DNA from 3 places in the Paenibacillus sp. NPDC056579 genome. Region 3 is predicted to be linked to each of the others. Evidence: riboswitches for the same ligand, from Rfam matches in the RefSeq annotation. Region 3 holds a riboswitch; each other region holds the start of a gene.
What was found. A riboswitch is a leader RNA that binds a small molecule or an ion and turns the genes downstream of it on or off. The one in region 3 is predicted to bind cyclic di-AMP.

Region 1: another riboswitch for cyclic di-AMP. It lies ahead of ACFQ88_RS09390 (C40 family peptidase); the one in region 3 lies ahead of ACFQ88_RS28115 (C40 family peptidase).
Region 2: another riboswitch for cyclic di-AMP. It lies ahead of ACFQ88_RS38120 (resuscitation-promoting factor); the one in region 3 lies ahead of ACFQ88_RS28115 (C40 family peptidase).

What each region holds. Positions count from the first base shown of each region.
Region 1 is NZ_JBHTVD010000002.1:424,172-434,427, reverse strand. It holds gene ACFQ88_RS09420 (helix-turn-helix domain-containing protein) at 1-510, shown strand, start outside; gene ACFQ88_RS09415 (SRPBCC domain-containing protein) at 545-1,000, opposite strand; gene ACFQ88_RS09410 (MFS transporter) at 1,235-2,401, opposite strand; gene ACFQ88_RS09405 (PadR family transcriptional regulator) at 2,404-2,946, opposite strand; gene ACFQ88_RS09400 (hypothetical protein) at 4,132-4,368, opposite strand; partial or broken gene ACFQ88_RS09395 (fibronectin type III-like domain-contianing protein) at 4,456-4,749, opposite strand; gene ACFQ88_RS09390 (C40 family peptidase) at 5,029-5,865, opposite strand; cyclic di-AMP (ydaO/yuaA leader) riboswitch at 5,869-6,021, opposite strand; gene ACFQ88_RS09385 (DUF441 domain-containing protein) at 6,098-6,547, opposite strand; gene ACFQ88_RS09380 (aldo/keto reductase) at 6,772-7,752, shown strand; gene ACFQ88_RS09375 (NAD-dependent epimerase/dehydratase family protein) at 7,800-8,669, shown strand; gene ACFQ88_RS09370 (AraC family transcriptional regulator) at 8,869-9,897, opposite strand; gene ACFQ88_RS09365 (NAD(P)H-dependent oxidoreductase) at 10,061-10,256, shown strand, end outside.
Region 2 is NZ_JBHTVD010000020.1:43,890-54,145, reverse strand. It holds gene ACFQ88_RS38155 (PSP1 domain-containing protein) at 1-399, shown strand, start outside; gene yabA (DNA replication initiation control protein YabA) at 430-783, shown strand; gene ACFQ88_RS38145 (tRNA1(Val) (adenine(37)-N6)-methyltransferase) at 848-1,618, shown strand; gene rsmI (16S rRNA (cytidine(1402)-2'-O)-methyltransferase) at 1,634-2,512, shown strand; gene ACFQ88_RS38135 (AbrB/MazE/SpoVT family DNA-binding domain-containing protein) at 2,873-3,127, opposite strand; gene ACFQ88_RS38130 (HD domain-containing protein) at 3,486-4,763, shown strand; gene ACFQ88_RS38125 (TatD family hydrolase) at 4,816-5,583, shown strand; cyclic di-AMP (ydaO/yuaA leader) riboswitch at 5,808-6,003, shown strand; gene ACFQ88_RS38120 (resuscitation-promoting factor) at 6,289-7,428, shown strand; gene rnmV (ribonuclease M5) at 7,532-8,077, shown strand; gene rsmA (16S rRNA (adenine(1518)-N(6)/adenine(1519)-N(6))-dimethyltransferase RsmA) at 8,084-8,986, shown strand; gene yabG (sporulation peptidase YabG) at 9,120-10,004, shown strand; gene veg (biofilm formation stimulator Veg) at 10,191-10,256, shown strand, end outside.
Region 3 is NZ_JBHTVD010000008.1:293,123-303,378, forward strand. It holds gene ACFQ88_RS28095 (NmrA family NAD(P)-binding protein) at 1-443, shown strand, start outside; gene ACFQ88_RS28100 (GNAT family N-acetyltransferase) at 512-1,669, opposite strand; gene ACFQ88_RS28105 (DUF975 family protein) at 2,073-2,690, shown strand; gene ACFQ88_RS28110 (methyl-accepting chemotaxis protein) at 2,799-4,904, opposite strand; gene ACFQ88_RS28115 (C40 family peptidase) at 5,266-5,733, opposite strand; cyclic di-AMP (ydaO/yuaA leader) riboswitch at 5,739-5,876, opposite strand; gene ACFQ88_RS28120 (hypothetical protein) at 6,279-7,091, opposite strand; gene ACFQ88_RS28125 (M1 family metallopeptidase) at 7,107-9,281, opposite strand; gene ACFQ88_RS28130 (YwhD family protein) at 9,599-10,111, shown strand.

The sequences.
Region 1 (10,256 bases), on a different contig from region 3:
GCGTTTCACTGCTACTTCCAAGCGCCGGTGGCGGCACTGACCAACCGCATCGCTGACGTCTCCGATTATTTTCCGATAGAGCCCCGTCAATTCGAGCGGGAGCTCTTTGCGCAAGAAGACAAGGAGCAAAGAATCGGGCTCGTAGAGCGGCTGCTGCGCACGAGAATGCCGGAGCGCGACAATAAGGTCGATTGGCTGAACGATGTGATCGAGGCGATTATTCATGACCGGAGTCTCATCAAGGTCGAGCAGGTCGTCGAGCGATTCGGCGTGACTACAAGGACGCTGCAGCGATTGTTCCATCAATACGTCGGCGTAAGCCCCAAGTGGGTGATCCAGCGCTACCGGATGCACGAAGCGGGCGAGCTGATCGAGGCCGGGACAGATATCGCCCAGTTGGCGGCGGAGCTCGGCTATACAGACCAAGCACATTTCAGCAAGGATTTCAAAGCAGCGGTCGGCAAACCGCCCAAGCAGTATGCCCGTATGACCGAGCTCCCGCCGGAATAAGTCCTTTTAGGAGCCGGCCACGCCCTCCCGTTGGTTAAAAACCGAAATCGAGGGGTCTTCCCGTTTCTGCTATCGATTTGATGTTGCTTAGAATCATCCACCAATACTGCTCGGTTTTGGCAAAAAGCGGGTTGTCATCCGTCCATTGATCGTTAACAAGATGCAGCTTGGTGCATGAACCAACGGGCTCGAGAGTAAGCCTGACACGGCTTTCCATCTCGGCATGCTGCAGATAATGGGACGGTCCGGGATGGTCCGTATAGCTGAGAATCCGATAAGGCTCGTACTCCAGCACTTTACCGTAAATATGAACGGTTTGCTCACCATCGGCGCCGGGACCGACAAATTCGATATCGTCGCCCACCCGGCAGCTTGAACGGATCACTCCGCCCAGAAACGCCTGGAACGATTTTTCCGGATGAAATAGAACCTCCCACACTTCCTCCGGCTTCGTCCCGATGTAGAATACATACTCCAGCTTTGCAGTCATCTCTGATATCCCTCCTAAAATGACAGAGCCCAGCTTTCCGTTTCGAAAACGCAAGCTCTTAACGTTAATTACACAGAAACTATAGCATGGCTATCGCTATGATTCTTGTAAAAACACGCCAATCAGGAGAATATCAAGCAAATGCTTCGCGCCGGTTAGGGCGGTGCTACCGAACGACGGCCTCATTCCTATTCATCCGTCGATTTGACTCCCGTTACATTCCGCTGGCCAAAATCACCGGGCGACCTGCTCCTGCCCAGGCGTCCGATGCTGCAACAGCGCCCGTCTTACGAAGACGATAAACACAAGCAGCGAAATGCCGACGGAGACGGCGCTTGCCATAAATAACATCGGGTAACCGGTGTATTGGGAAACCCAGCCGAGAACGATGGACCCTAACCCAATGCCGAGATCGAACGCGGTCATGAAGGAGGCTGTCGCCACCCCTTTGCGGTCCGGATGGGACAGCAGCAGGTTCGTCGCTTGAAGGGCAGGCTGTGCCGAGCCGAAGCCGATCCCGTACAGCACCGCTGCAGCAACGACTCCAAGCAAGCTGTCAGTGACGCTTAACAGGAGCAAAGCGCAAGCCGTGACGGCAAGCGAAGGCACAATGACCCACACTGCGCCATAGCGGTCCGAGAGCTTGCCTGCGACAGGTCGGATCAACGTCAGCATAATGGCGTACACAAGGAAAAAGGTACCCGGGTTTACCTTGATCGTCTCTGAGAATAGAGGCACGAAAGTCGTAATTCCGCCATACACAACAGCCAGGAAAAAACAGGCGGCTGTCACGGGCGCAACCGATGTTTCAAACCATTGAATGCGCCGTGGACCGTCTTTGGGCTGAAAGGGGATTCGAATCGGGTAGGCCAGCAGCAAGGACGCCGCGGCCAATGCGGTAGCCAGAAGAAACAGGCTTTGAAAGGAAAGGTGCTCCATCACCCATATTCCAAGCATGGGGCCGATTGCCATCGCTACCGTCATAGCCATGCCAAACCAACCCATGCCCTCTCCCCGCCGGCTGGACGGAATGATGTCCGCAATCGATGTACTGACGGCCGTTGTGGAAAAAGCCCAGCTCACGCCGTGCAGCACCCGCAGCAGCATCAGAATCGCGATACCGGCAATCCAATCGTACAGATACATCGATAAGACGAAGAAAAGCAGCCCCCACAAAATAAACGGCCTTCTGCCATATCGATCGACCAGCCCTCCAACCAGAGGGCGAAAGACGACAGCGGCCAATGTGAACGCCCCCGCCGCCAGCCCAACCTGCGATTCGCTTCCTCCCAGCTGTTTAATGAACAAAGGCAAAGTCGGAAGCAGTAAATACAAGGCGGTAAACAAGAATAACATGGCAACCATCATCTGAATGTAAGGCTTGGTCCAAAGACGCTCCACGGTCATTCCTCCTCTTGGATTCGGGCGATTTCCTTCGTCACCCACTCGATATCGGCCGCGCCGACATGCTTTCTGTGATCGAACACTCTAAGCAGCTGAATGCGCTGCTTCTCCGGACTCGGCTTTTGCGCAAGGAGCTGCGATTCGAAGTTAAGGACGTATCTCCTAGTCGTCTGCAAGTAGTGCAAATACTGCTCCAGGCAGTCAAGCCGCACTTCCTTGGCCACATACTGGAAATACACCATTTTAAAATGAACCAGCCTCTCCGTATCTGCGTTGTAATCAAGCGGCTGCTCCATCAGCCGTTGAAACCGCTCGCGCCCGGTTTCCGTCAGCGCATAAACCTTACGAAGTCTCCCTCCTTCCGATTCCTCCTCATGGCGAAGATGGATCAGACCGCTCTCCACCAGCCTCGACAGCAGCGGGTACAAGGTTCCCGAGCTGATGTGCCGGCCGGGTCCGGCGGCGTTCTTCAATATCTCCTGCAGCATGTAGCCGTGCTTCTCGCCAGTCATCAATTCGCCCAGCACAAACAATTCGTACATCATGAGCCTCCAACAATTATGTCGTATCGATATATCTAATCGATATAAAAAATTATATGTCGATCCGACATAAGTGTCAACGGCAAAGCTGCTATCGGGGAAAAGAAATTTTCCTATGGATGAGAAAACCTATGCGCGGTCTTTCAAAGAGGAGCGGCCTAAAGTTTTGCTTTAGCTAAACTCGCGTCATATGCATGGTAGGATTTATCGCCAATACAATTTGCATCCGATTACTTCGGAAGTTGATAAATTCTGGCGCGGTGAGAAAACCATTTATCGACGCCTTCCATGATAGCGACCGCGTTCATCGGTATCGAGTTAAAGAAAAACCCGGCCAATGGCCGGGAAATGCCGTTGAGAAACCTGGTTTTCTGAAAATGCTGAAGCGGGAAGGTAGGGTACCTCCTGTACGAGTGTTAGCGACCGCTTTGTTTTCAGAACACTTCCGCTAAAATAGCGGTAAATAAAGTATTTTCCGAAAACAATGACAGCTGGAGGGCACCCTACCGGGTTGCCCCTGCGCTGCGCAATTTTCGATAGTATGGGTTCTTGGCAAGCTCTATTGGACTAGTGTCCGGGAAGAAATCCGAGGAAACTGTCATGGAGGCAGGCACGTCCCCGCCTATCGATGCGCTGTGGGCAGGCTATCGGACAGGAAATCCGTTATTTCCTGAAAAGCTGCTGCTTTTGGAGTACGATCGGACAGTGAATCCGTTATTTGGATATTTCCCCACCAAACAAGGTGTATTTTGGCAAAATAAAGGATCTGTTGTCCGATCACCCTGATAATAGAGCCATTTTTGATAAAATAACGGACTCTAGGTCCGCAACAACTCAACAGAGGACAATCCTCAACAGCTGAGCTTACTAACGAAATGGGGTTAGCAAAACGAAAACCCATGAAGCTGGAATGTAGTGACAGTGGTATCGCGATGAGATACTTCCTCCGGAGCATGGTTCATTTGTCGCTTTCCAACCGTACTTTCAAAAAACCATAGATCGTTATCGCTGCTCCTCACGAAGATATCGACCTCCCCGCTATACATTTTCGAGCAAAATGGGTTTATCAATAGCAAAAACCCGGCCAACGGCCGGGTCTTCGTTTAAACCCGCACATCACGCGCGGGGTAAAAAAGCCGCGCAAAACCGGAACCGGTTTGTACGCGACCTTAAAATGGTATTTCGTTAAGCCTGCTGCCCGCGGTTAAACTGCTCAATGAGCTGCTCTATGACCAGATCCGGGGACCGGTCCTTGAACCAGGCTTGCCCGAACATTTGAATGACCTTAATGGCCGGGAAATCACCCCAGAAGCCGACGAACTCGTCGTCCAGGCGGATTTTGTTACTGATGTGGCGGTTCATGTCCTCGAAGCAGCCTTCAAGAACGATCTTTGCTTTCGGGTGGCTCAGCCAGTCGCCCAATAAACTGAACTTATGGAAGGATACCTCTTCCCTTCCGAAATCGCAATGCAGCCGCTCACGAATGCGAATGTCTCTCGACGAGCTGCCGACGGCGATTTGGAAATAGCCGCTTTCCGCAACCCATTTGTTATATTTGGTGTTGTAATAGGAGAAATCCCTCTCCTCCAGCAGGAAGCCTACTTACCGCTTCTCTCCCGGTTGAAGCCCGAGCTTGGCGAACGCCTTCAGCTCCTTCTCCGGACGCACCCACTTGCACTCTTCATCGTGCACATACAGCTGCACCACTTCTTGCCCGTACATGCTTCCCGTATTTTCGATGCTGCATGTAACCTTCACCTGTCCGTCAGGCTGCTGTACCGCCTTAGGCGTCAAATCGGGCATTCCCGGAATAAAATTAAGCGTAATGAGTGAGCCGATAAAAATCATCGGCAGCGCGACCATAATCGCTTCTTGAATGGAGTCCACCCATAGCTCTAGAGTTGCCTGCATGAAGAAAGCTATACAGCAAAAAACACCCCTTGGGTGCAAGAGGTGTTTCGATCGCACGGCTATGTGGTAATAACCTCACAAAGCGGAGCTTTGGCTTCGAAGTCATCATATACTTTGCGTGGAGCCCGAATATAAAAAAAACAGGCCGCCGCAGCAGCCTGCTTGTATGCATTATATGCTTTTAGCACCAATGTACCTGGAGCTCCAGTAAGAGCTGTAGATGGAATCGATGCGGACGCCATGGGACGAAGTAGCGGAGATAAACTGTCCGTTGCCCAGATAAATTCCGATGTGCGCAGGACCTGATTTATCAAAGTAAACGAGATCCCCCGGCTGCGGAACCGCAACAGCTGTGCCCGCGGTGTAGAAGATTTCCGTAGAAGTTCGCGGAAGATCGATTCCCCGCGTTTGCGCGAACACGAATCTTACGAATCCCGAGCAGTCGAACCCTCCCGGTGTTTCGCCTCCCCAGACATATCGGGTGCCCAGATAGCCTTTGGCGAAATCCAGCATGGCGTTCGTTTTGGGCTTGTACCAAGCCGGCGCATGATATTTGCCGTCATCGCCCACGATGGCGAGTTGATTGTCCTGGTCCCATTGGACAAGGTTGCCCAGCGTTTCCGAGACGAACCGAAGCGGAATATAGACGCTGCCCTGCGCCATGCCGATCATGGAACTTGTATTCACTTTCTTCCCGTCGAGAACGACGAAGGAATCTCCCGTCTTTAGCGATAGCGTCTTATCGCCTTTTTTCATCGACACTTTAACTTCTTTTCCGTCCATGGCCCAATCCACCTGATAGCCAAGGTTCTCCATCAAAGGGCGAAACGGGACTTGCAGCTGCGAGCTGGCATCGACGACAGGCTTTGCTTCGGGAAAATCGACCAGCTTGTCGTTGACCTGAATCTTCACGCTGTCCTGCGGAGCCGCATCGGCATGTACGGCAGAAAATAGCGCGCACGAAAGAAATGCGCATGAGAAAACAAACGCTTTACCAATCCATTTCAAAACCAATGTCCTCCTATGAGCCTCCGAGGTTAGTTGACGGGTTAGGGAAGAGGTTTCCCCTACTTGCTTAGGCACTGGGCCAAGCAACTATTCACCCCAAATAAAGAAGTCCCCCGTACGAGCACTTGTGCTGCGTCGATTCGGCATTTTTTTTGAACGCTGCTCTGTTACACTTCTACATGGTTCGTTGCCCCATTCTCTGTTGTGAGGGTAAGAGAGCGCTTTATTGCATTTATTTTCCGAAAAGCAACGATAAAATCCCCGCTGCGATCAAGGGGCCGACAGGAACCCCCTTCAAGAAAGCCACACCGAGAATCGTCCCGAGCAAAATCCCGGTGACAACCGTCGGCTGATTCGTCATCAGTATGGCGCCGCGGCCGCCCAAATATGCCACCAGCACGCCTACTGCAACCGCAATGAGGGATTTCCAGTGAAAAAACGTTTCATACAGCGTTTGCACCGAAATTTTGCCGCTGGCCAGCGGGGCCATGATCCCTATCGTCAGCACGGCGATGCCAATAGTCAACCCGTATTTTTCGATCCATGGGAACGCCTGATGCAAATTCATGACACGCAGCAGCAGTAAGAACACGACCGCAACCGTAATGGAATTATTGCTGCTTAAAATCCCGAGGGCCGCAAAAATTAAAAGCACGACGGAAGGCATATCAATCTGAGACATAACATCTCCTTAGGGTACGGGAATCGACAATCTTTCTCATCATACACGATTCGGACGCGAAAATACAGAGGCACATAGGACTAAGTCACCCACTTACTTGGAGGTAACTTAATTCCTCTCTGTTGCCTATCTCACCTATTATTGCGTACTGTTAAAAACAGACAAGGAGCGTTATGATGGGGTTGTCAGTAACCGCATTTTTCTAAAATAAGGAGGTATTTGTAATGGAGTACACTTATTTGGGACGTTCCGGATTAAAGGTGAGCAGGCTTTGTCTCGGAACTATGAATTTCGGTGTCGATACGGAAGAAGCGGAAGCGTTCCGGATCATGGACGCTGCGGTGGATGCAGGAGTGCAATTTTTTGATACGGCCAATGTATACGGCGGCGTAGGTTCAAGAGGCAGAACCGAGGAAATCATCGGACGCTGGTTCGCCCAAGGCGGCGGACGCCGGGAGAAGGTTGTATTGGCTACCAAAGTATATGGAGACATGGAAGATCCGAACGATGGACCTAACGCAGGCCGAGGTCTCTCTGCCTATAAAATTCGCCGCCATCTCGAAGCATCGCTTAAGCGGCTGCAAACCGATCATATCGAGCTGTACCAAATGCACCACGTCGACCGGAATGTCGCCTGGGAAGAGCTGTGGGAAGCGTTCCTGGTACATATTCATCAAGGCAAAATCGGCTATGTCGGCGCAAGCAACTTCGCGGGACGGGACTTGGTCAAGGCCCAATACGAGGCCAAAAACCGCCACTTCCTGGGACTTGTGTCGGAGCAGCACAAGTACAGCCTGCTGTGCAGACTGCCCGAGCTTGAGGTGCTGCCGGCAGCCGAGGAATTCGGCATCGGCGTCATTGCATGGAGCCCGCTGGACGGCGGATTGCTCGGAGGCAACGCGCTGAATCCGGCGGCCGGCTCACGCAGCGCCCGCAATCAGTCTCGCGCAGAAGCCCGCCGCGGGCAGCTGGAATCGTTTAGCAAGCTGTGCAGGGAGCTTGGCGAAAGCGAGGCCAACGTAGCCCTGGCTTGGACGCTGGTTCATCCTGCGATGACCGCGCCGATCATCGGACCGCGTACGCTGGAGCAATTCCAGGACACGCTCCGCGTCGTGGACATTCAGCTGAGCGAAGATGTGCTGAAGCGTCTGTACGAGATTTTCCCGGGTCCCGGAGGCGATGCGCCAAGAGCGTACGCCTGGTAATGGCTTAATACGGATCCCTACACCGGACAATTCTAAGGAGGAACAGCATGAGCAAGCAACGCATCATCATTACGGGCGGCAGCGGCAAAGCCGGACGGTGGATTGTTAAGCATTTCATAGATCACGGCTATGAAGTGATTAATCTGGATGTGAAAGCTCCTGAAGAGCCGCTCTGCCAGACGATCATCACCGATTTAAACGATTTGGGACAGGTACACAACGCATTGGCCCCCTTCTCTTCAAGAAACCACAAGGAGGCGGCAGGGATTGTGCATTTCGCCGCCATCCCTCAGGCCTATACGCATCCGAACGAGGTGTGCTTCCGCAACAATGTGATGAGCACCTACAACATATTGGAGGCAGCCGCCAATTTGCAGATCGGCAAAGTCGTACTCGCCTCCAGCGAATCGTCTTACGGCATCTGCTTTGCCAGCGAGTTTTTCGAGCCAAGCTATTTGCCTGTGGACGAAACGCATCCGCAGCTGCCGGAGGATAGTTACGGCCTATCCAAGGTCGTCAACGAGGTGACCGCGGAGGCGTTCCATCGCCGCACCGGGATGCAGGTCGTCAGCTTCCGTCTCGGCAACATCTTGGTGCCGGAAACGTACGCCGGCGTCAAGGCAAGCTTCGATCAGCCCGAAAGCCGTAAGCGCATCCTATGGTCTTACATCGACGCAAGGGATGTCGCCTCCGCCTGCCGTCTTGCTATCGAGAAGGACGGCCTCGGTGCGCAGCCGCTTATTCTCGCTGCCGACGACAGCTCATCGAGCCTCCCTACGCAGGAGCTGGTGAATACTTACCTCCCCGGCGTGAAGGACATCCGCCTCCCGTTGGAAGGCAGACGATCCCTGCTGTCCAACGTCAAGGTCAAAGAGCTGCTTGGATGGGAGCAGCAGTATAAGATTATGGAGCAGTAGATCGGAATTTTATAAACTATAGTGATAAAAAGACTTCAGAACGCTTGCCGAAACAAGCGGACTGAAGTCTTTGTTTTTCACGCCGGAAAGTCGACGTAAATGATGTATTGTTCCACAGCGGTTCCGGCAATACGGGCCAAAAAATCAAAACCCTCAGGCTTCAACGCCGATCAATTTGGATATCTTTTACAGATCCGTTTTATTGCTTCGCCTCAAAGGGCTTACTTCTGATTTGAGCCCGGTACTGCCCCGGCGTTTGTCCCGTCCATTTCTTAAAAGCGCTCTGAAATGCGCTCGGCTCTGAAAAATGCAGCGCATAAGCGATGTCGCCTATCGAATAGTCCAGCTTCTTCAAATAGCTTATGGCCAGCTCCTTGCGTACACGGACGGACAGATCATTGTAAGAGGTGTTTTCCAGCTTTAATTTGCTTTGCAGCGTTCTGGCGCTTGTGCGAAACGATACGGCCGTCTGCTGCAGCGTCGGGAAGAAGGAGGGAATACAAGTTTTCATCCACTGAATTACTTGCCCGGAGAACAGATGGGCTTGCATCAGTTCATCTCTCGTTTCCTGCGCGATGGTCTCGAACACTCTCAGAAGCTTCGAATCGGAATACATCACCGGATAGTTCAGAACGTCCTTGCTCATATACAGCACATTCTCCTCCTCGCTAAATCGGGGAACCGTGCCGAACACGGCCATATAAGGATTCGTATCTGCAGGCGCATCATGTGCAAACTGAATGTCCTGCAGCGGAATACGCCGATTGCTCAGCTTGCCCATCAGCTGATATAGCGAGCTTGCCATATCCTCCACGCAATGACGGGACATTCGTCCCGGCTGCTCAACATACATCCGGATAAGAGCCGTATCTCCCCGTACTTTCCAATCCAGATTGAATCCGCTGCACAAAATGACGTTATACCGCTGGTAAGCAGCCAGCGCGTCGGCAATGGTCTGAGAATGCATCATCACATAGCCGAGAATTCCCATATCCGCGAACTCCGTGATCTGTCCCTGGTGCAGACCGAAATGATCGTCCTGTGTGAAGGTTGCCGCAGCGATCATCAGCCGTTCCAGCTCTTCTGCGGCAATACGTTCCTCCACATCCTGCAATAGAGCGGCATCGAACGACGCATAGCTGCAAAATGGCTCCGTATCGTATCCTTTGTGAACGATGGTTTTCATAATGGGATATACCATCGAAATGGCTACTACGTGACTTTCCAAGCTTTGCTCCTCCTTTTGCGCGAATGAGCAAGATAGCTGCGCTTTTGATCATTCAATTATTTCGGAAATCGTCCTAAACTGATTATAGTCTTACACCAATATATCATACCGGAAAAAATGAAGGATAGAGATCCTTTCATACCGTTTCTGAGGAGGTCTACCAATGAAATCGAAAATTGTTGTGATTAACGGGCATCCCGATCCGCAGAGCTTCTGCTCGGCTTTGGCCGATGCTTACAAGGAGGGGGCCTTGAGCCGCAATGCCCAGGTTCGAACCATTGATTTGAGCAAAATCAGCTTCGATCCGAACTTAAAGCACGGTTACCGGCAAAGAACGGAGCTGGAGGACGATTTGCTGG
Region 2 (10,256 bases), on a different contig from region 3:
TTCCGGACGAGAATCGAGTTGAGACAAATCGGGGTTCGCGATGAAGCCAAGATGCTGGGCGGTATCGGTCCTTGCGGAAGGATCCTGTGCTGTTCCTCCTTCCTGGGCGATTTCGAGCCGGTCTCGATCAAGATGGCGAAGGATCAGAACCTGTCTTTGAATCCAACGAAAATTTCCGGGCTGTGCGGCCGGTTAATGTGCTGTTTGAAATATGAGCATGATAACTACGAAAGTGCCAAGGATGATGTACCGCGTGTAGGCAACGATGTGATTACTTCATTAGGAGATGGCCGCGTGGTATCGTTAAATATTAACGAGCGTACCGTAAAAGTGCAGATTTATGAGCTCGGTAAAGTCATGGAGCTATCCTTTGACGATGTGGCGGAGCGGCAGTTTTAACGGTGGTTCCAGCTTTCTTGAGGTGAATGTGTGGATAAAAGAGACATTTTTGTTCAGATTGAGCAAATGGAAGAACAAATGGGTACCCTATACTCGGAGCTCGGACTGATGAAGAAGCAGATCATCGAGCTGCTGGAAGAAAATAACCGGTTAAGCATTGAGAATCAGCAGCTGCGCAAGCTGTTGAAGAAGGATGCCGAGCCGCCGGTTGCGGTCGTGCCCAAAATTCATGTCACCGCCGCACAGGCCAAGGAGCTTACAGGGGAAGGCTACGATAATTTGGCCCGACTGTACCATGAGGGCTTCCACATCTGTAATGTCTATTACGGTCATTTGCGGACGGAAGGCGATTGTCTGTTCTGCTTGTCGTTTTTAAATAAATAAGGAAACCGCCGTAGGGAGCCAGCTTCTCTACGGTTTTTTTTGAAGAAAGAGGAATCGTTCATCTATGGGAAAAGTAGACGTTCATATTAATGAAAGAATCGATGATTTACTGACCAACGATCTGAAAATTATCCAAAGCGACGAGGTGTTCAGCTTCTCGATGGATGCCGTACTGCTGGGAAGATTCAGCTATGTACCGCCCAGGGGGCGTGTCGTGGATCTGTGCACGGGCAATGGAGTCATTCCGCTGCTTCTGAGCACGCGGACGAAGGCTTCTATCGTCGGTGTGGAGATACAGGACCGGCTTGCCGATATGGCGGACCGCAATGTTCGAATCAATGACATGGAGGAGCAAATTCGTATCGTGCATGGCGACTTGCGGAATATTCACACCGAGCTCGGTAACGGTACGTTCGATGTGGTGACGGTCAATCCCCCTTACCTCCCGGTTCCTAACGGCGAGCAAAATGTAAACGAGCACGTGGCTGCGGCCCGTCATGAAGTGTTCTGCACGCTTGAGGATGTAGTAAGGACAAGCAGCCGGCTTGTGCGAAGCGGAGGCAGAGTGGCTATGGTGCATCGTCCGAGCCGGCTGGTTGAAATCTTTTGTACGATGCGTCAATATAAGTTGGAGCCGAAGCGAATCCGGTTCGTGCATCCCCGGGCAGGGGAGGAAGCGAACATGGTGCTGGTGGAAGCGCTGAAAGACGGGAAGCCGGAGCTGCGAACGCTTCCGCCGCTTATCGTTTACAAAAATAAAACGGAATATTGCGATGAGCTGATGGAGATTTATTACGGCAAACGAGACCAGCTTATCGAGCCAACCGTTACCTAACGGGGGAACCATCACTTGAACATTCAAAAAAGCTATCAGCAAAACGAAGAGGCGGCCGGTAAGCTGTATTTGGTCGGCACGCCCATCGGCAATTTGGAGGATATGACGTTTCGCGCGGTCCGAATCCTGAAAGAAGTGCAATGGATCGCGGCGGAGGATACACGGCAAACGCGCAAGCTGCTGACGCACTTCGACATATCGACGCGCCTTGTCAGCTATCATGAGCACAACAAGCACGCCAGCGGTCCGGAGCTCATCCGGATTCTTCAGTCCGGCGATGACATTGCGCTGGTAAGCGACGCGGGATTACCGGCTATATGCGATCCCGGTGCGGACCTGGTCCGGCAGGCAATCGCTGCAGGCATCGACGTCATTCCGATTCCGGGCGCGAATGCGGCCTTGTCGGCGCTGATCGTGTCCGGCCTGCCTACCGACCGCTTCACGTTCGCCGGCTTTCTGCCGCGCGACAAAAAGCCCCTAATGCAGGAGCTGCAAGCGCTGCAGCCGGTCAAAGAGACGCTGCTGTTCTACGAGTCTCCGCATCGGATCGTCAAGACGCTCGAGGCGATGCTGGAGGTGTGGAACCCGGAGCGGCAAATGTGTCTCATGCGCGAGCTGACGAAGAAGTACGAGGAAGCGGCGAGAGGTACGATTCAGGAATGCCTCGACCTGCTGAAGGAAGTGCCGCCGCAAGGCGAGTATGTCATCGTCGTAGAGGGCAGCACGGCTTCCGAGAGCGGGGATTCCGCCGCATGGTGGGAAGCCTTCAGCCTGGAGGAGCATGTGGAGCATTATACGACGCAGGGCGTCGACCGCAAGGAAGCGATCAAGCGGGCCGCCGCCGATCGCCAGATGCCTAAGCGGGAGCTGTATAATCTGCTTCACCGGCAGTAAAATTTTACAATATCTTTGAAAAAGGCCGATCGAAGCTATGCTCGATCGGCTTGTTTGTTAGCTCTACTATATAAATGGAGTTTGAACATTGCAAAAAAGGGAGTAAGGAAATGAACCGGAGAGTTCACGAGCCGCCTTTTAAGATGGATTATAACCTTAAAACTGAATAATAAGAATCCATCTTAAACAGCGGCCGGAGGTACATTCCTTCTCCCTAACCCGGTAATGTTCAAACTCCATCCCCACCCCAAAAAAAATCCCCAATTTCATAAAAAATCATGAATTGGGGAATAGAGGAGATATGAAAAAGGTTAGAATTACCTTAGTAAGAAGTGCTATCCTTATTATAACCTATTTTTTTTATTTTGTCACAGGTATTGGCATTTCGGATAAACATTCGTGACAAACAATTTTTCCTTTGAAGTAGGACACGTTTTCAGCGTTTCCACAGAAAATACAAGCAGGTTCATATTTCTTCAACATGATGCGCTCGCCGTCCACATAAATTTCCAAAGCGTCCTTCTCGCCGATGCCCAGCGTTCTGCGAAGCTCGATCGGAATAACGACACGTCCCAACTCGTCGACCTTTCTAACAATACCAGTAGATTTCATCATATATGATAAGTCCCCTCTCAATAAATTAATCGTCATGATTCGACATTCTTCTTAAGGTTTATGATACCAACCATTCCCAAAATAGTCAACTATCATTTTTGATTTTTACCCGTTAAAAATTGGAATGAAACCCTTCTTGTACAAAATTTAATTTATTAAACAAGTGAAAAACCTCAAAAAACAAAGGCTTTTAACTAAATGGGAATCGTAGTAATATGAATATATTGCATGTCCAAGAAATAATTTCAAGTCATATAATGTTCACATTTGGAAGTTGATTACGACAATATTCGACAAATCTACGGATTTTCCGTCTCATTTATTTTGTCGAATGCAACCAGGCTAAGGGGGAACCGACATGTCGAATCCATTGCGCGAAGAAAAAGTTTTCAAAGACCCTGTGCATAAATACATCTACGTGCAGGATCAGACCGTATGGGACTTGATTAATACCAAAGAATTTCAGCGCCTGCGCCGCATCCGGCAGCTGGGTACGTGCTTTTTGACCTTTCATGGAGCCGAGCACAGCCGGTTCTCCCATTCCTTGGGCGTCTACGAAGTCACCCGCAAAATCATCTCGCAGTTCGAACGCAACGGCTACGAGGATTGGCCGAGCGACGAGCGGCTGCTCAGCTTGTGTGCAGCGCTGCTGCATGACGTCGGGCACGGACCGTTTTCCCATTCCATCGAAAAAACGTTCGGCACGAACCACGAGGAATGGTCTTGCCGGATCGTTCTGGGAGACACGGAAGTGAACCGCGTGCTGAAGCAGGTATCCCCGTCATTTCCGCAGAAGGTGGCCGGTGTCATCGCCAAAACCTACAATCAGGAAATCGTCATCAGTCTCGTGTCCAGCCAACTGGATGCGGATCGGATGGATTACTTACTGCGCGATGCTTATTTCACCGGGGTCAATTACGGCACCTTCGACCTCGAGCGTATATTGCGGGTGATGCGTCCGTTCCAAGGGCACATTGTCGTCAAGGAAAGCGGCATGCACGCGGTGGAGGACTACTTGATGTCCCGTTACCAAATGTACTGGCAGGTCTACTTCCACCCGGTTACCCGCAGCGCCGAAGTGATTTTGCATAATATTTTTCAAAGAGCGAAACAGTTATATGAAGAAAACTACGCCTTCTCGTTTATGCTGCAGCCGCTGTTAAGCTTGTTCCGTCGTACGCTGACCGTAGAGGAGTACCTGCTGCTCGACGAAGCGTTCATGCAGACCGTGCTGATGCAATGGTCCGGCGAAGCCGATCCGATATTGTCCGACCTGTGCTCCCGTTTCTTAAACCGCAGGCTGTTCAAATATGTCACGCTGGAGCGGATTGATGTACAGCTGATCGAGCAGCTTCGTGATGCGATGACGGCTCTCGGAATCGATCCTGCGTTTTATCTCGAAATTGATTTCCCTTCGGATCTTTCGTATGATGTGTATCGTCCGGGCGAGCATGACGAAAAATTGCCGATTTTGCTGCTGGACCATAAAGAAGGGCTGACAGAAATTTCGCGCAAGTCGGAAATTGTCCGTTCAATCAGCGGCATCCACATGGGGAAATACCATCTTTATTTCCCGGAGGAGCTGCTCAGGGCTGACCTTAAGCCGGAGCACCGGAAGCTGCTTGGCGTAGAATAAAGCGCAGCAGCCTCATCCATACAGACTTCAATAAAGGAGACTTTGTTTACATATGCTGACCGATACGCACACACATTTAAACGCACCGCAATTCGATGAAGATCGACACGAGGTCATCCGGCGCGCGCAAGAGAACGGAATCAGTCGAATCGTCAATGTCGGATTTAACCGGGAAACGATCCCCACCTCGATCGCATTGGCAGAGCAATATGATTTCATTTATTCGACCGTGGGCTGGCATCCTCAAGACGCCAAGGATATGACGCCGGAGGACCTGAAGTGGATCGAGCAGCTATGCTCCCATCCCAAAGTCGTCGCTATCGGCGAGATCGGCCTGGATTACTACTGGGATACGTCATTCAAAGACGTGCAGGACCGCGTATTTCGCGAGCAGGTTCGGCTGGCCCGTAAATTGAACATGCCGATCGTTATCCATAACCGTGACGCGCATCAAGATATTATCCGTGTTCTCCGTGAGGAGAAGGCGTCGGAGGTCGGCGGCGTCATGCACTGCTTCTCGGGCAGCTGGGAGACGGCGAAGATGTGTCTCGATATGAACTTCTACATCTCGTTCGGCGGGCCGGTTACTTTCAAGAACGCCAAACAGCCGAAGGAAGTGCTTGAAAAGGTTCCTCTCGATCGGCTGTTGGTCGAAACCGATGCTCCATATTTGACTCCGCATCCTCATCGCGGCAAAAGAAATGAAACTGCGTATGTGAAATTAGTCGCAGAAACCGCTGCTCAAATCAAAGGGTTAACCTTGGAGGAGCTGGCTCACGCGACTACTAAAAATGCAGTTAGATTATTCGGTTTGGAGTAGAGGAATCCGGGGGTCAGGACAGCCCTTTTTTCGTCGAAATCGTGATAATTAAAGAAAATTGGTTAAAACAGTAAGTCAGTGCAAGAAAAATAAGGGTTTTCTTTTTGAAACTGCTAAAATTTGTTTGAATTGAACAAAAACGGACCTTTTTTGGCGAGTTTGTATACTTTACAACTTTATATCCGACAGCGTAAACTCAATATTAACTTAATACGATTACCAGATTTCCACTATCGCTGAGTTTCCGTAAGGGAAACGGGGGAACCGTAAGCTGACCTGTCTCGAATTTCAATAAGACTAAGGTCACAATTTCTGGGGTGAGTCTTGGTGAGGATGAACGGCTAACAATCCGATACCAAGTAGGGCGACTCTCAAGTCCGAATCCGTCAGCTAACCTCGTAAGCGTAAGAGAGAGGTAACGATTGTCGTGTGCTTTATTTCATTTTGATGAAATAACGAAAAGTCACGGGAAGAGTCCTCTTTCCGATGACTTTTTTTATGTTCTCCCGTTCATTGTGATACGAATCCGACAACATAACGACCGAATACCGGGGAGGTGCTGGCCGCACGCAGGAAGAAACGATATGGCCCGTAGGTTGCAGCCCTTAGTTGAATTAACGAAAGATTGCAAAACTTAAACCATAGTCGCGTCAGATGAAATCATGCGAAACACTCGACGGCGGGGCTTTGAAGGAGGACCGACAAGTGGGAGCTATTCAACACGAGCAAACCCATGTAAGACGATCATCCAGCATGTCCTTCGCATTGCGATGGAAGCATGAAAACTTGCGTTTGATATCGAAAGCAGCACTCATTTCATTCGCTTTGACTTTCATGTTTTTGATGATGTTATACGGTACGGCTACCAAGAAGGTATCCGTAGTTGTGAACGGACAGGAAACCGTTGTGTATACGAAGCAATGGGATCTGCAGCGTTTACTGGATGAGCAGAAGATTACTGTTGGAGAGCACGATAGGCTCTCGGCAGCGCTGGATTCGAAGGTGAAGAACGGTGACCGGATCACCATCGAGCATGCCAAGCCGCTTCAGCTTACGGCTGACGGCGAGCAGAAGACGCATTATACCGTTGCCACGACGGTAGGGGATGCTCTCAAAGATTTGAACGTCACGGTTGGGGAGCTGGATAAGGTAAATCCGTCGCTGGATGCCGAACTGCCTCCGAGCGGTGAGATTCAAATTGTCCGGGTCAAGAAAGAAATGGAAGAGGTTTCGGAAAAAGTAGCGTTTAGCGTAGTGAAGAAGAACGATCCGCAGCTGGTAAAGGGCAAAGAACAGATAGTGCAAGAAGGGCAAGAGGGCGTAGTCCTCAAAACTACGGAAAAGGTTTATGAAGATGGAGTCTTGGTCTCCGAGCAAGTGGTTGGTGAGAAGGTCCAAACGGAAAGCGTCAATAAAGTGGTCGCTATCGGGACGAAAAATCCGGTAGTCGTGTTGTCGGCGTCATCGCCGAATCTTCAAGAAGTAACCAAAGGCGGTGTGTCTTTTGGCGTGAAGCAGGTCATCAATAACGTGACCTTGACTGCATATACGGCAAGTGTAGCTTCTACGGGCAAAAGCGCGGAGCATCCGCAGTTCGGTATTACTTCATCGGGTACGAGAGTAACGGAAGGTCGAACAATTGCAGTGGATCCCAAAGTGGTTCCCCTGGGCTGGTGGGTTTATATCGATGGGCTTGGCTTCCGCAGAGCGGAGGATACGGGCAGCGCCGTGAAAGGCAACGTCATCGATGTGTATTTCGACAGCGGTTCTTATGCTAACAAATTTGGCATGAAGCGTGGGTATACGGTCTATGTCATTGGACCGAAGAAGCCGACGGCGGACTAAGGACCTGCAATTAGGGCAGACTCATAATATATAGGGTAACGGATGAGAAGAGGGATACCTCTTCTTTTTTCTGTGGTTGGCTTTCCAGAAAGAAGGTTGTAAGATGATAAAGGAAATTATTGTCGTTGAGGGCAAGGACGATACGACAGCCATTAAACGGGCGGTAGACGCCGAAACGATCGAGACCGGCGGGTCGGCGATCAATAAAGAGGTCATCAAAAGAATTCGCCTCGCGCAGCAGCGCCGGGGAGTGATCATATTAACCGATCCGGATCATGCGGGAGAGCGGATACGTAAAATCATTACGGCTCAGGTCAAAGGGTGCAAGCACGCTTTCATCACGCAGGAGGAAGCGACGAGCAAAGGCGATATCGGCGTCGAGAACGCGTCCGTGGACGTGATCCGCAAGGCGCTGGCAAACGTGCGCACCGATTATGAGGCGGAGGAGTCCGATATTACGTGGGAAGACCTTATCAACGCCGGGCTGATCGTTCATAATCAGGCGTCCGCGAGACGGATGGTAATGGGGAATCTGCTCGGGATCGGGTATTGTAACGGAAAGCAATTTTATAACCGCTGCCGGATGTTCCGCATTTCGCGGGAGGAATTCGCCGAGGCGTGGAAGCAACTTGAGGAAAAAGAGGGCTAGGAAACGATGGATACGATAAAACCAGGATTGACGGAGGATATTGCCTCCCCCAAAAAGACAAAAGAGCTTCTCCAGAGGCACGGCTTCACGCTGAAGAAAAGCTTGGGTCAAAATTTTCTGATTGACCCGAATATACTGCATAAGATCGTCTCTGCCGCGGGGCTTGACGCCGCCAAGGGGGCGCTGGAGATCGGCCCGGGCATCGGGGCTTTAACGCAGCAGCTGGCGAAGCTGGCCGGACGCGTCGTCGCCGTCGAGATCGATCAGCGGCTGCTGCCGCTGCTGGAGGAGACGCTCCATGCGTATCCCAACGCAAGCGTTGTCCATGGAGACGTGCTGAAGGTCGATCTGAAACAGCTGTTTCAGGATTACTTTGCAGGCGTGGATAAGGTTAGTGTCGTAGCGAACCTGCCGTATTACATCACGACGCCGATTATTATGAAGCTGCTCGAGGACAAGCTGCCGCTGGAGAATATCGTCGTTATGATCCAGAAGGAAGTGGCCGAGCGGATGTCGGCTAAGCCGGGCGGAAAAGATTATGGCAGCCTGAGCATCGCGGTGCAGTATTATTGCGAGCCGGAGATCGTGACGATCGTGCCTCACACCGTGTTCATTCCGCAGCCGAACGTCGATTCCGCTGTGATCAAGCTGAAGGTGCGGGAACAACCGGCCGTCGAGGTGCGCGACGAGGCGTTCTTCTTCGACGTCATCCAGTCCTCCTTCGTTCAGCGCAGGAAGACGATTTACAATAACCTGGCGTCGCGGTTTTTCACCAAGGAGACAAAGGGGCGGCTCGAGCCGATATTGCAGGAGGCGGGGATAGAGCCTTCGCGACGCGGAGAGACGCTCTCGATGGAGGAATATGCCAAGCTTAGCGAAGTGCTGGCTGAGGCTCTCGGACGCTCCTAGCAGGCCGTAGAGGCCTGTCACGGGCAATGGATGGACGGAACCCGGCGAGGCCAAGCTCCGGAGGCAAAAAAAGGCTCCCTGAATCACCAAATGCCTATTGACGCCATAGGATACACGAGGAGGCGATTTGGCCATGAAACAGGGAGACCTGGTCACTCGTAAGTCTTATGGTGGTGACATCATATTTAAAATTCAGGATATCATCCAGCAACAAGCGATATTGCGCGGGGTTGACTACCGGCTGCTGGCCGATGCTCCGATTTTCGATCTGGTCAACGCGCCGATGGATCCATATCAATATACGGTCGGCATTGAGCCCAAGTGGATGGAGAACATGCGCCGGGCCAGAACCAATCCATCGGCAGGGGAGACCTATTCGGGCTTTGGCGACACCCCGGGGGCTTTAGGCGAGAAGAAGATACCGGTCTATTTTGAAATGCCCGGGAAGGTGCTTCATTTGGACGGCGACCCGATGTATTTGCGCAAATGCATGAATTTATATGGGGAGCTTAGGGTTCCGGCGGAAGGCTTCTATGTCTCGGAGTCCCGGATGGCCGAGGCGTTATATAGGCTGCTGCCCCAAGTAAAGCCGGATATCGTGGTTATCACGGGGCATGACGGTATATTGAAAACGCGCAGAAACGGAGACATCGGGCAACTAAGCAGCTACAAGAATTCCCATCACTTCGTGAGTGCGGTCAAAGTGGCGCGGCAGTACGAAAAAAATAAAGATACGCTAACGGTAGTCGCAGGGGCTTGTCAGTCTCATTTTGAAGCGCTTATGCAGGCAGGGGCAAACTATGCCAGCTCTCCGGCCCGTGTGCTCATTCATGCGCTTGATCCTTTGTGCGTTGCGGTGAAGGTCGCTTATACGCCGATCCGCGATACCGTCAATATAGTGGATGTGATCGGCTTGACCCATAGCGGATTGGAAGGCTTGGGTGGAGTGGAATCGCGCGGCAGCTTTCGCAGAGGAGTTCCCATTATTCAAAATAATATACCGCTTCAAGCACCCTAGGGTGCTTTTTGTTTTAAATTTTGACAATTTGGTGAACGAAAAAGGAGGGGAATATCGTAAAAACTCGGGATTTCGGGGAAAAATGGCGTTGACAACCGGTTTGTATCGCTGATATAATATTTGTTCTTATTTGACATACTACCTCTATTGGGTTATAATTTACAAGGAAAGAGGTGGTAGTGGTCAATGGCAAAAAATTCGCTATTGGATATCAAACGCAGTTTGGAACCTCATGTCGGACAGAAAATCATG
Region 3 (10,256 bases):
AGGAGATACGGGAATCCGGAATTCCGTTCACTTTTTTGCGGAACGGGTATTACATGGATATTCTCCGCTTCCTGGGCGTCCGAGAAGCGGCAGCCTCTGGCGTATTGCTCAGCCCGCCCGGAGATTGGTCCTTCAACACGACGGCCCGGGAAGACCTCGCTCTCGCCGCTGCTGCCGTCCTGACGGAGGAAGGCCCCACACACACGGGCCGGACCTACGAGCTGACGGCCTCGCGCACGTGGAGTCTGTCCGACCTGGCCCGCGCGATTGCGGAAGCGACCGGAAGGCGGGTCGTGCACCGCACCGATCCGGCAGCGCACAATCCGATCTACGGGCTGCTGCCCTTATCGGAGATGGGCAAGGTGTCGCCGGATCTGGAACGGCTGGCGGGACGGCCTCTACGCTCCCTGCAGGAAGAGGTGCGCAGCCTTCTGAACGGCTGACGGCGGCCTGTTTAAGCAGCAATCGCCGCCAAGACGGGCCGTGCTGCTCATGCAGCACAGGCGCGCGCTCATTCTGCGCCGCCTAACATACGGGCGATACTTTCGCTGTCCGTCTCTCTATACACGAAGGGGTGGTAATGAGGCTGGCCGTGATGGCGCCATCCTTTATCCACCGCTTGTTTATAGTAGTGACGGGCCTGCTTGACATCGCCGGTCTTGTAAAACATGCAGGCGGCATTCCAGTACAACGCCGCGTCCCCGCTCCAGTCCCAGCCCTGATCGAGCGCCTGCGCATAGCTCCAGGCTGCGCGGGCGTAATCTTTATGCACGCCGTAGCTCGCATCGCCCAGCATATAATGGTGGCCGTTCACAAGCAGATTGTTGAGCGGATGGCACCATCCGAACAGGACAGGGAAGTCCGCAGCCAGCCGGAATCCGGCCGACAAGGCTGTTTTCCTAGACCCGATATTGCTGGACCAGCACTGCCAGCCGGCCCGCGTCATCCCCCGCAGCTTCGCAAGCGTCAGCGCTCCCGACGCTGTCTTGACCGCCCAGCCGCTTCTGCGGAAGCGTTCCTCCGTAAAAATGCCGAATTCGCATTCGGTTCCTACGACCCAATCGGTGAGGCACCAGCTTATGATCGTCCATCCCTCATCTGCAGGCTGCAGCGCGGCGCACCCGAAGCCTTGCTCAATGAAAGCGTCCAGTGACGGCCAGGCGCCGGCAATTTCACTTAGAACCTCGTCGAGCCCGGCAATATCCCGGCGCGCCAGGAAATCTCCGTCCACCGGGACCAGGGGAGCCTCCAGCGACGTACCGACATGCTCAAGAGTATGCGAGAACGTCATCCTTCCGCTCCGCATAGGCAGCAAATCGCGCATCATGACCGACAGAGCACCGGCCCATTCCTCATCGGACGGATAAAACAAAACGTAGTCCCTTCGTCCTCTGGCCGCAATCCGGGGCAGCAGCACCTTCGGCAGCAGGCCGTTCATTTGTTCGAAAAACGGGGTATTGTCCGCCCTGCCGCCAACGAACAAGCCTTGGGGATTCATCATGACGGCGGACGAGCCATCCGGCGAGAGGAAGATGCTGCCGGGCAGTACTCCCGTTATGACGCCCTGTATAGAAATGTGATGCTCGAGCCCGCCGAACAGACCGGCCGCTTTACCGAACTGGCTCGGTTCCAGCTCCAATGCGTGGTTCATGTTATTTTCATTATTCATGTCGTATGGATATCCTCCCATAAGTTCTTATGAGAGACGGTAATCCGGTTAGAGGACGCAGCCTCTCATAAGCGTTTCGAATTGTTGATGCTGTAAGACCAAAACATCATCACTCCTTTGTGTTCATATTGGGAATGGACTGCCGCGTATTAGCGTGAGCCATGTTCTCCCACCTCCATTATGGGAATCAGGCGGCCTCCGGCGAAAGGTTTTGTTTGTATATAACGAATCTATCCGGATATTCACCTAAAATTTAGGAGTATCGTAAGATATATACGACTATTTTCCTAGAAAAAAATGACAGGAGACCCATAGGAACAACATTTTCCTTCTGATAAATTAATGGAAGTTTGATGAAATTTGACATCGTTTTACATTTTTTTAACAAAGGGAGAGGCGTTATATGTTAACCAATGCGGATATTCGCAGAATGGCAAGAGAAAGCTTGAGAGGAAATTGGGTACAAGCAATAGTGGCTTGTATTATTTTTAACGTAGTATTGTTAGTGGTGAATCTGATCCCCAACGTAGGACCTTTTCTGCAGCTTATTATCGGCGGCCCGCTGCTATTCGGCATTTACTTGTATTTCATTACCCTCATTCGCGGAGGGAAACCGGCACTGGCGGATGTGTTCAGCGGGTTTCCGTACTTTGTGAGCACGTTTTTGCTATATTTGGTCATGTCCATCTTCATTATGCTGTGGACGCTGCTGCTTATTGTTCCAGGCGTGATCGCTACGCTCAAATATTCCCAAGCGTTCTTCATCATGAACGATAATCCGGAGATTGGGGCCATGGAAGCGATTCGTCAAAGCAAGGAAATGATGGAGGGGCATAAGACAAGGCTGTTCATGCTGTACTTGAGCTTTATCGGCTGGATGCTGCTGTGCGTGGTGACGGCAGGAATTGCTTTGATTTGGGTAGGCCCGTACTTGTATGCCGCTATGGCTGCGTTCTACCACGATTTGAAGCACCGCAAGGACATGTACGCTACTACCGATTTCAACAGCATTCCGGTGTAAAAAAAGCAACCGCCGGCTTCCTTGGCGCCCGCTGACCTGGAACCTTATCCATTCTATTGCGATAAAAAGAAACGCCCCTTGTCCATGGACGAAGGGGCGTTCGTTCGTTTACACCTTGAAGTGGGCGAGCTGGTCGAGCAGCTCCTGCACCATCGAGCTGAGCGCCGATGCCGACGACGATATTTCCTGCATCGAGGCGAGCTGTTCCTCGGAGGCGGCGGCGACGCCTTGCGAGTTGAGCGAGGCTTCCTTCGCGATCAGCGCGAGCTGCTCCACCGTAGCCGTCACCTGCTGGGAACTGGCCGACATTTGCTCGGCCGCTGCAGACACTTCCTGGATCTGGTCGTTAACCTGCATCATTTCCTCCATAATGGAAGCGAAGCGGGCGCCGCTTTCCGTTACGGTAATGACGCCTTTTTCGACCTCCGCCGTGCCTTGATCCATCGCTGCGACGGCTTGGGCCGTATCGGAGCGAATCTCGTCGATCAGCCCGGCGATTTGCTCGGCGGCCGCACGCGATTGCTCCGCCAGCTTACGGACCTCGCCTGCGACAACGGCAAAGCCTTTGCCGTGCTCGCCGACCCGCGAGGCTTCGATCGCTGCATTCAAGGCGAGCAGGTTTGTTTGAGTGCTGATGCCGGATATCAAGCCGATAATGCTGCCGATCTCCTCGGAGCGCTGTCCGAGCCGCCGAATGGCTTCTTGCGACTGACTGACGGTAGCCCGCACGACAGTCATCTGCCGCACGGCATCCTGAATCTGGGCGTTGCCGGCTTCGGTCAGCTTCCCGGCGTCATGAGCCGATTCCGTCACAACCTGCGCCGATTCGGCGATGCGCTGAATGCCGACCGCCATCTCCGTCATCGCTCTGGAGGAATCGAGAGCATGCGTCTCCTGCGATTCCGCGCCGATCGCTACCTGCTGCACCGAATCCGCAATCGTCTCCGCCGCCCGGCTGGTCTGCTCGGCGCCGGCGGTCAGCTGCTGCGAAGTGGCTCCGACCGACATCGCAAGGTCGGAGACGAGCTGCAGCATCGCTCGCAATTTGGCGATCATGGTGTTGAAATGCTTGGCCATCGTGCCGAATTCGTCGTTGCTGTTCACTTCCATGGACGAGCGGAAATCGCCCTCGGACAGCTTTAGCAGCAGCTCGGACATCGCTTTTACGCGCCGTACGATGACACGGTGAATGACGAGGGTCAACAGTCCCCCAATAATCAGCATGGCTGCAACGGCAATAGTAATGGAACCGATCATGCTCTCGTTATAGCTTTGCAGTACCGTCGCTTCCGGCACTACCGTTTCCGTATACCATACATCCGAGCTCCCCGGCAGCTGCAGAGGTTCAAAAATGCGTATGACGGATTGTCCCGAGGTGTTCGCCGAGTAATGCTTGAAGACGCCGGCTTTGACGCCGTCCCAGATCGCCTGCTTTTCAGGCCGGTCGGTATACGGGGCCGACACCAGCTCGGGCAAATTGCCTTGTGCGGCGTACACGCCTTTCGCGGACACGATGGATACATAGCCGCCCAGCGGCTTTTCCTTCTCGGCTTTTTTCTGCAGGTCGGCCAGTGACAGGTCGGCCCCGACAATCCCGAGGAAGGTGCCCTGCTTGTCTACGACTGGCAGGATTAAGGAAGTCATAAGCACAGCTTTGCCATTCACATTATAGGAGTAAGGTTCGAGCAGAGTCAGCTTCTTGGAGCGTTTGGCCAGTAAATAATAATTGCCTGCGCCTTCGACCTCGTAATGGTGGAGAGCTTCGACGATGATTTTGCCTTCGCTTCTGACTGCATAAGGGATAAAGCGGCCCGTGGCGTCGTCGTGCGGAGTTTTATTGATATGCTGCTTGTCGTTATTATCAAAAGCGTTCGGTTCCCATAACGTATAGAGGCCCATAATATCGGGCTCGTGCTCCAGCAGGTTTTGCAGCATTTGGATCACATCGTCCCGCGACAGCTTTTTCGTTTCACGGGCATTCAGCAAGGCATCGGATGTGGTAGAGAGGGTGGACTCCAGACCGACCAGCTGATCGCGGAACGACTGGCTGAAATGCTTGCCGGCCACCTCAGCCTCAAGCTCTCCCTTGCCGAGGCTGACGCTGCGCAGCTGATTCAAATTCATAAAGATCAGGCCGGCAAAAGTCAGCAGCAGGACGAGCCCGAACGTCAAGCTTAGTTTGCGGGATAATGCAAGATTGCGATACCAGGCCATAGCTAATCATTCTCCTCTGTATATCAAATGATGATCATATGCATGATATCGACATTTTTGAAATGATTCTTTATACCTATTGCCACAACTCGAATCGGATAGCTCTGCTTTGAAAAAAAGAGGGGGAAGGGCGAATGCAGGCGGACCTTCCGTCTGCAAGTCATTGCGGCGTATCAATAGGGGGATGCAACCCGGCGCTCCTTGCTGCAAAAAAGGTTCAAGCTGCAACCTTCGGGGTAAAAACATCGTATAGAAGCATATAGAAAAAGAAAGAGCTCTACAGGCTGGTCCGGCGCTAGGGGCGCTAACGGATGCAGACGCTATAGAGCTATAAGAAAGAAACTTCCTCTGAATCGTTCTACTAGATGTCCGTCATCAGAGTCTGGTACTGCTCATCCGACAGGATGCGTTTTGCGGTGACAAAGCGCTTGGTGTAATAGGAGTCGCTAAGCTTTGTTACCGTAACGCCTTTGTTAGTGGCGGAGTGATAGAACTTACCGTCACCGACATAAATACCTACATGAGAAATTCCTTTGCCATCTGTGTTGTAGAACACCAGATCGCCTGGACGAAGATCATCTAAGGCAACTGTTGTACCGAGTCCTGCTTGTCCTTTGGACGTATGAGGCAAGTCGATATCGAATTTTGCGAAGACGAAGGAAGTGTAGCCGGAGCAATCGAAGCCTTTTTTCGTCGTTCCCGCCCATTTGTACGGCGCTCCGAGCTCTTCATTCACGGCTTGACTTAGCGGCGTTTCCGCAAAAGCGCTTCCTACTTGAAAACTGCAAAACAGTGCCACAGATAAAGCAAAACCTACAAACTTCTTCAAAGGAAATAGTCCCCTTCCGGTGCCTACGAGGTTAGCTTAAGGGTTCGGTTGAAGGTTCCCTATGATCACTCTGTTGCGAGATCAATTCACCCGGGTTGTGGATCCCCCGTTTTCCTTGCGTGGAAATTCGGCAGTATGTATTGTTTTTTTTGATACGAATACTAGGATTCGATCAATTCCGCAATTTTCCTGCCGTTGTCACAAAATGTTCACAAATAATGCGTATATTTTTGAAACTTATTTGGAGATAACGTAAAATCCAGTATTTGTAAGCGATTTCCGTGTAGATGTCAGGCTGCGGGAATAACCGGTTTTTAGAGCGATTTCGACAAAATGATACGAGTTTCGATAAGTTTTCGACGTATGAAAACCCGGGCATGATCGCTGTCGAATGCATTTAGTGCTTTCGGCACTGGAATTAGCGGGAGGAGGCTGCAGGAACAGCCTGAACATTGCGGTCTTCGCCTGCGCAGGTAAGAGAACAGCGCAAAAAACCGTTCTTCACGAAAGGAAGAACGGTTTTTTCGTCCTGCTGGGCGAGCTCTTTAGTCGCTATGGGCGCTCCACAGCGCGTACTGGGCGGTAATCGCCCACATTTTGCAAAACATATGAACCAGCCGATACATCTGGTAGCCGAGCAGAGCGAGGAAGCCGGTCCAGATCATGGCGGAGGTCATGACGAGCGCTGAAATGATCAAGGTGACCAACAAGATGAAGATGGCAGTCAGAATGACCGGAATGACATTGCGGACCAGAAGCAGCAGGGAGGAGAGGTGCGATTTGCCGCCGGTTCTGCCGAACTGCAAATACATGAACACCGTCTGCAGCAAGAACACATATACCAGGTAGCCCGCGAGGTACATCATCACGTCTTTAGCCACGTCGGCCAAAGTAGCGTTCGTTCGGTACAGCTCGATTGCTTTCGGAATCAGCCAATACAGCGGAGACAGTGTTAGCAGCATTTGCAAGACATACAATCCGAAGAAAGGCAGAGCGAGCTCTCTCATTCCTTGAACGAAGCGGTAGCCTGCATTCATCTCCGTATGCTCCAGTGAGTAATAGACGCCCGCGTTCAGCAGCGGAGTCAGCAGCATTCTGGCGAGGAGGAGGCAGAGCCCCCACCAGGCGTAGGAATGAATGAGATCGGTTTTCATAATTTGAAACTGCGCTTCGATCCAGAACAGGTGGACGGCTTCACGGGACAGCTCTTGCGGGTAGCGGTGCAGCAGAGGCGAGACGATGGAGCGGATCAATTCGTATAGAGCAAGCCCCCACAGCAGATTGTAGATGAACAGCGTGCATACTACGAAAGGCTGATTCCAGGCGATAGTATAGCCGGTTTTTATCGTTTTCCACATCGTTACTTTCTCACCTCACCAAGCGACCCAGCCGAACAAGGTCTCCATAAATTTGACGACGCCCAAATTCCAGCGGATCGATAATCGGGTGTCTACATTCGATTTCATGAAGCTGTTAATCCGTTTGTTCTCCAGCACGATGGAATGCTGCGGATCGATGGCCGCATAGTCGAGAGGCGCCGTATGATTCAGCTTGAACTGCACGTCCGTATCGATGCCGTCCCACGTCTTATCGATCTGCGAGCCGTCGGCAAAATGGAACCGGATCGGAACCGTATGGTACGTTCCGCCGAATTTTTGAATGCGGACGGTATTCTCGTACATCGGCTGTCCCTCGTGCGTAACTTCCTTGATCTGAATGCCTGTCACGGCATAGTCGACCATGAGCCCCCCGTAAATATATTGATCGAAGAACTCCTTCCAGCTAGCCTTGGTCGTATCCTCCAGAACCTTTTGAAAGTCCGATGTCGTAGGGTGCTTGAACTTCCAGCGCTGGAAGTACGTCTTCATAACGCGGTCCATCGTATCTCTGCCGATTTGCGATTCGATGGACTTCAGCACGAGCTTGGCGCGTGTATACACGTTCTCCGCGTATTGGCCGTGGCTTCCGTAGCTCCAGGAATTTTGCTTCAGCGCCTCCGGCGCGGTGATGTAGCTCGATTCGACCATCAGGTTCGGCTTGACCCCGTATTCGAGCTCCATCAGCTTATCTTCGGCATAGGAGGTAAAGCCCTCGTCAAGCCACGCCTCCTCGAACTCGTTGCTCGCCACCATGCCGTACCAGAATTGATGGCCGATTTCGTGCACGATGACTCTCTCGAGCTCCAGGTCCGGCTGATCTTCGGCTGCTCCCCAGCCGGTAATCAGCGTAGGATACTCCATTCCTCCGGCGCCGTTGCCGTTTTCCGGAGGGATGACGATGGACAAGGTGGAGTACGGGTAGGTGCCGTACCATTGCGAATAGCGGGCGAGCGCTTTTTTGGCGGCGGCCATATAGCGATTTTTCAAGCCCTCGTGCTTCGGATCGAGATACAGCTTGATCCGCACACCCGGAATTTGCGGTGTGGCGTAAGGCTCCTCATAGTAAATGAAGTTCGGGGAAGCCGCCCAGGCGAAATCATGCACATCGTCGGCATAAAATGCGTATGATTTCGTCTTGCCGTCATCTACGGGCGGCTTGGTCGGAAAGCCGGTTGCCGCCACGGTGTAGTTGTTAGGGACTTTAATGCGCACGTCGTAAATGCCGAAGTCGGCGTAAAACTCCGAGTTGCCGTGGTACTGGTGCAGGTTCCAGCCCTCCGCCGTATTTCCGCGGCGTCCTGCAGGCTCGTAAACCGCGATTTTCGGAAACCATTGGCCGGCCATAATAAAATCATCCGCATAGCCCATCCGGGCGAATACGGCAGGCAGCTTGACGGTATAGGCGTAATTCAGCGTTATTTTTTCTCCGGGATTGACGGCTTTGGGAAGAGTGATCTTGGCTAGGGAGCGGTCGTCCTTATTGCCGTCGTCGGGCTGTACATACTCTAGCTTGGAAATCAGCTCTTCGCCCTCCAGCGTCTTCATGCTGCTGAGATCCATGCTGCCGAAGCTGTTTTCCTTGCTTTTGTCCTCGCGCAGCTTGCCGCCGGATTCTTTCATGAAGGTAGTTTTCTCGGAGCTGAACGCATTCGGGTACAGATGGAAGTAGAGGTCTTGAACCGGCTGGCTGCCGGGGTTTTTCCAGGTCAATGAGGACGTTCCCGACAGCAGCTTTCCTTCCGCGTCCAGCTCCACGTTCAGATGATATTCCACGATGCGGGAGCTGAGTGGCTGCGGCGCAGGCTTCTCGACCGGTTTGGCGGGCAAGCTTGGAGGCGCCGGCGGTGACGACGGTTCATTGACCCTAGCGCCTACAGGAGTGGCTTTGGGCTGCAGCTGTAATCCTAACGAAGAACCGTCTGCCTGGGCTAAATCGTATTGGTAGGATTGAAAATAGGGCTCTCCTTTGACGGCCGTCGAAGGATAGGCCACAGGGCTTGGCGTGAGCGAGCCGAACAGTTCGGCATCCCATTGGAAGTCGGACAGGGAGAGGGAGGCGTTGGACGTTGGGCGGTCGGCCAGCAAGGATTGGCTTGTAATTGTGGCTCCGCTGGCTAGTACAACTATGAGACACCATTGCGCGAGTCGGTTGCCGAATACACTTTTCATCTATTTTTCACCCCGTTGACAAGCATCTACAGCATGTATATGTTTGGTGGACGAGGATTATTTCTGTCGTGTCCAAAAGAAATTTTCAGCCGCTGGAGCATGGCTTAATAATTTTTCGGATTTAGTGGAAATGAGAGGGCGATTTTAGTTACAATAGAAGAAATGCGTCCTTCATGGCGAAGCAGAAGCATCGTTACATAACGGCTTCACGTGGGAGGACCGTTCTTTTGCAAGGGAGGCTCGGATTCGAACGAGCAGCGCCTGCAAGCGCAGCCCTCGCTGGAGGCTTATCATATAGTAAATGGAAGGTGCCCTAGATGGATATAAATAAAGATCAACCGGCGGAAAAGTCGAAGAAATTATCTCTTAATATCGTGAGCGGCAAAGTGGAGCACCGCGGCTTCGGCGCAGGCTCCATCGATTTGAGCCAGCTGTCGAGCGTCATTATCGACGGCGAAGAGGCTTACTTGGATATGGGGGCTCTTCATGCGAAGAGCAAGGTGGAGAAAGGGATCAAATTTACTACGAACAAAGAGGATGCGCCGAACGGCCGTACTTGCTGGATCGTATGGGTGGCGGCGGACCGCAACGAGACCGGGGCGTATTATGCAGGGGTTACTTCCTGCGAAATGACGGTCGATCCGGAAGCGAGACGCGGTTGGAAAATTCTCGCCGACCACGTCAACCGGATGGATTCGGCCTTGAAGCGCCGCATCATGCTGGACAATATCGGACCGCAGGAGAAGGCTGCGCTGAAGAAGCTGCTTATGGAAACGAACCCGGAAATGTGGGAGAATTCAAGCGAGGCGTTGAAGGAAGCGCTGGCTTGATAAAATGTGTACATTATGTGACTTCCATTGAATAAGTCCGCGCGAACGATGTATACTAGTCCTCAGTATATGCAACATATACTAGGACAGCAAAAAGGCAGACCCTTGGTCTGCCTTTTTGTGTTGCCCCAAAGAGCCGCTGAAC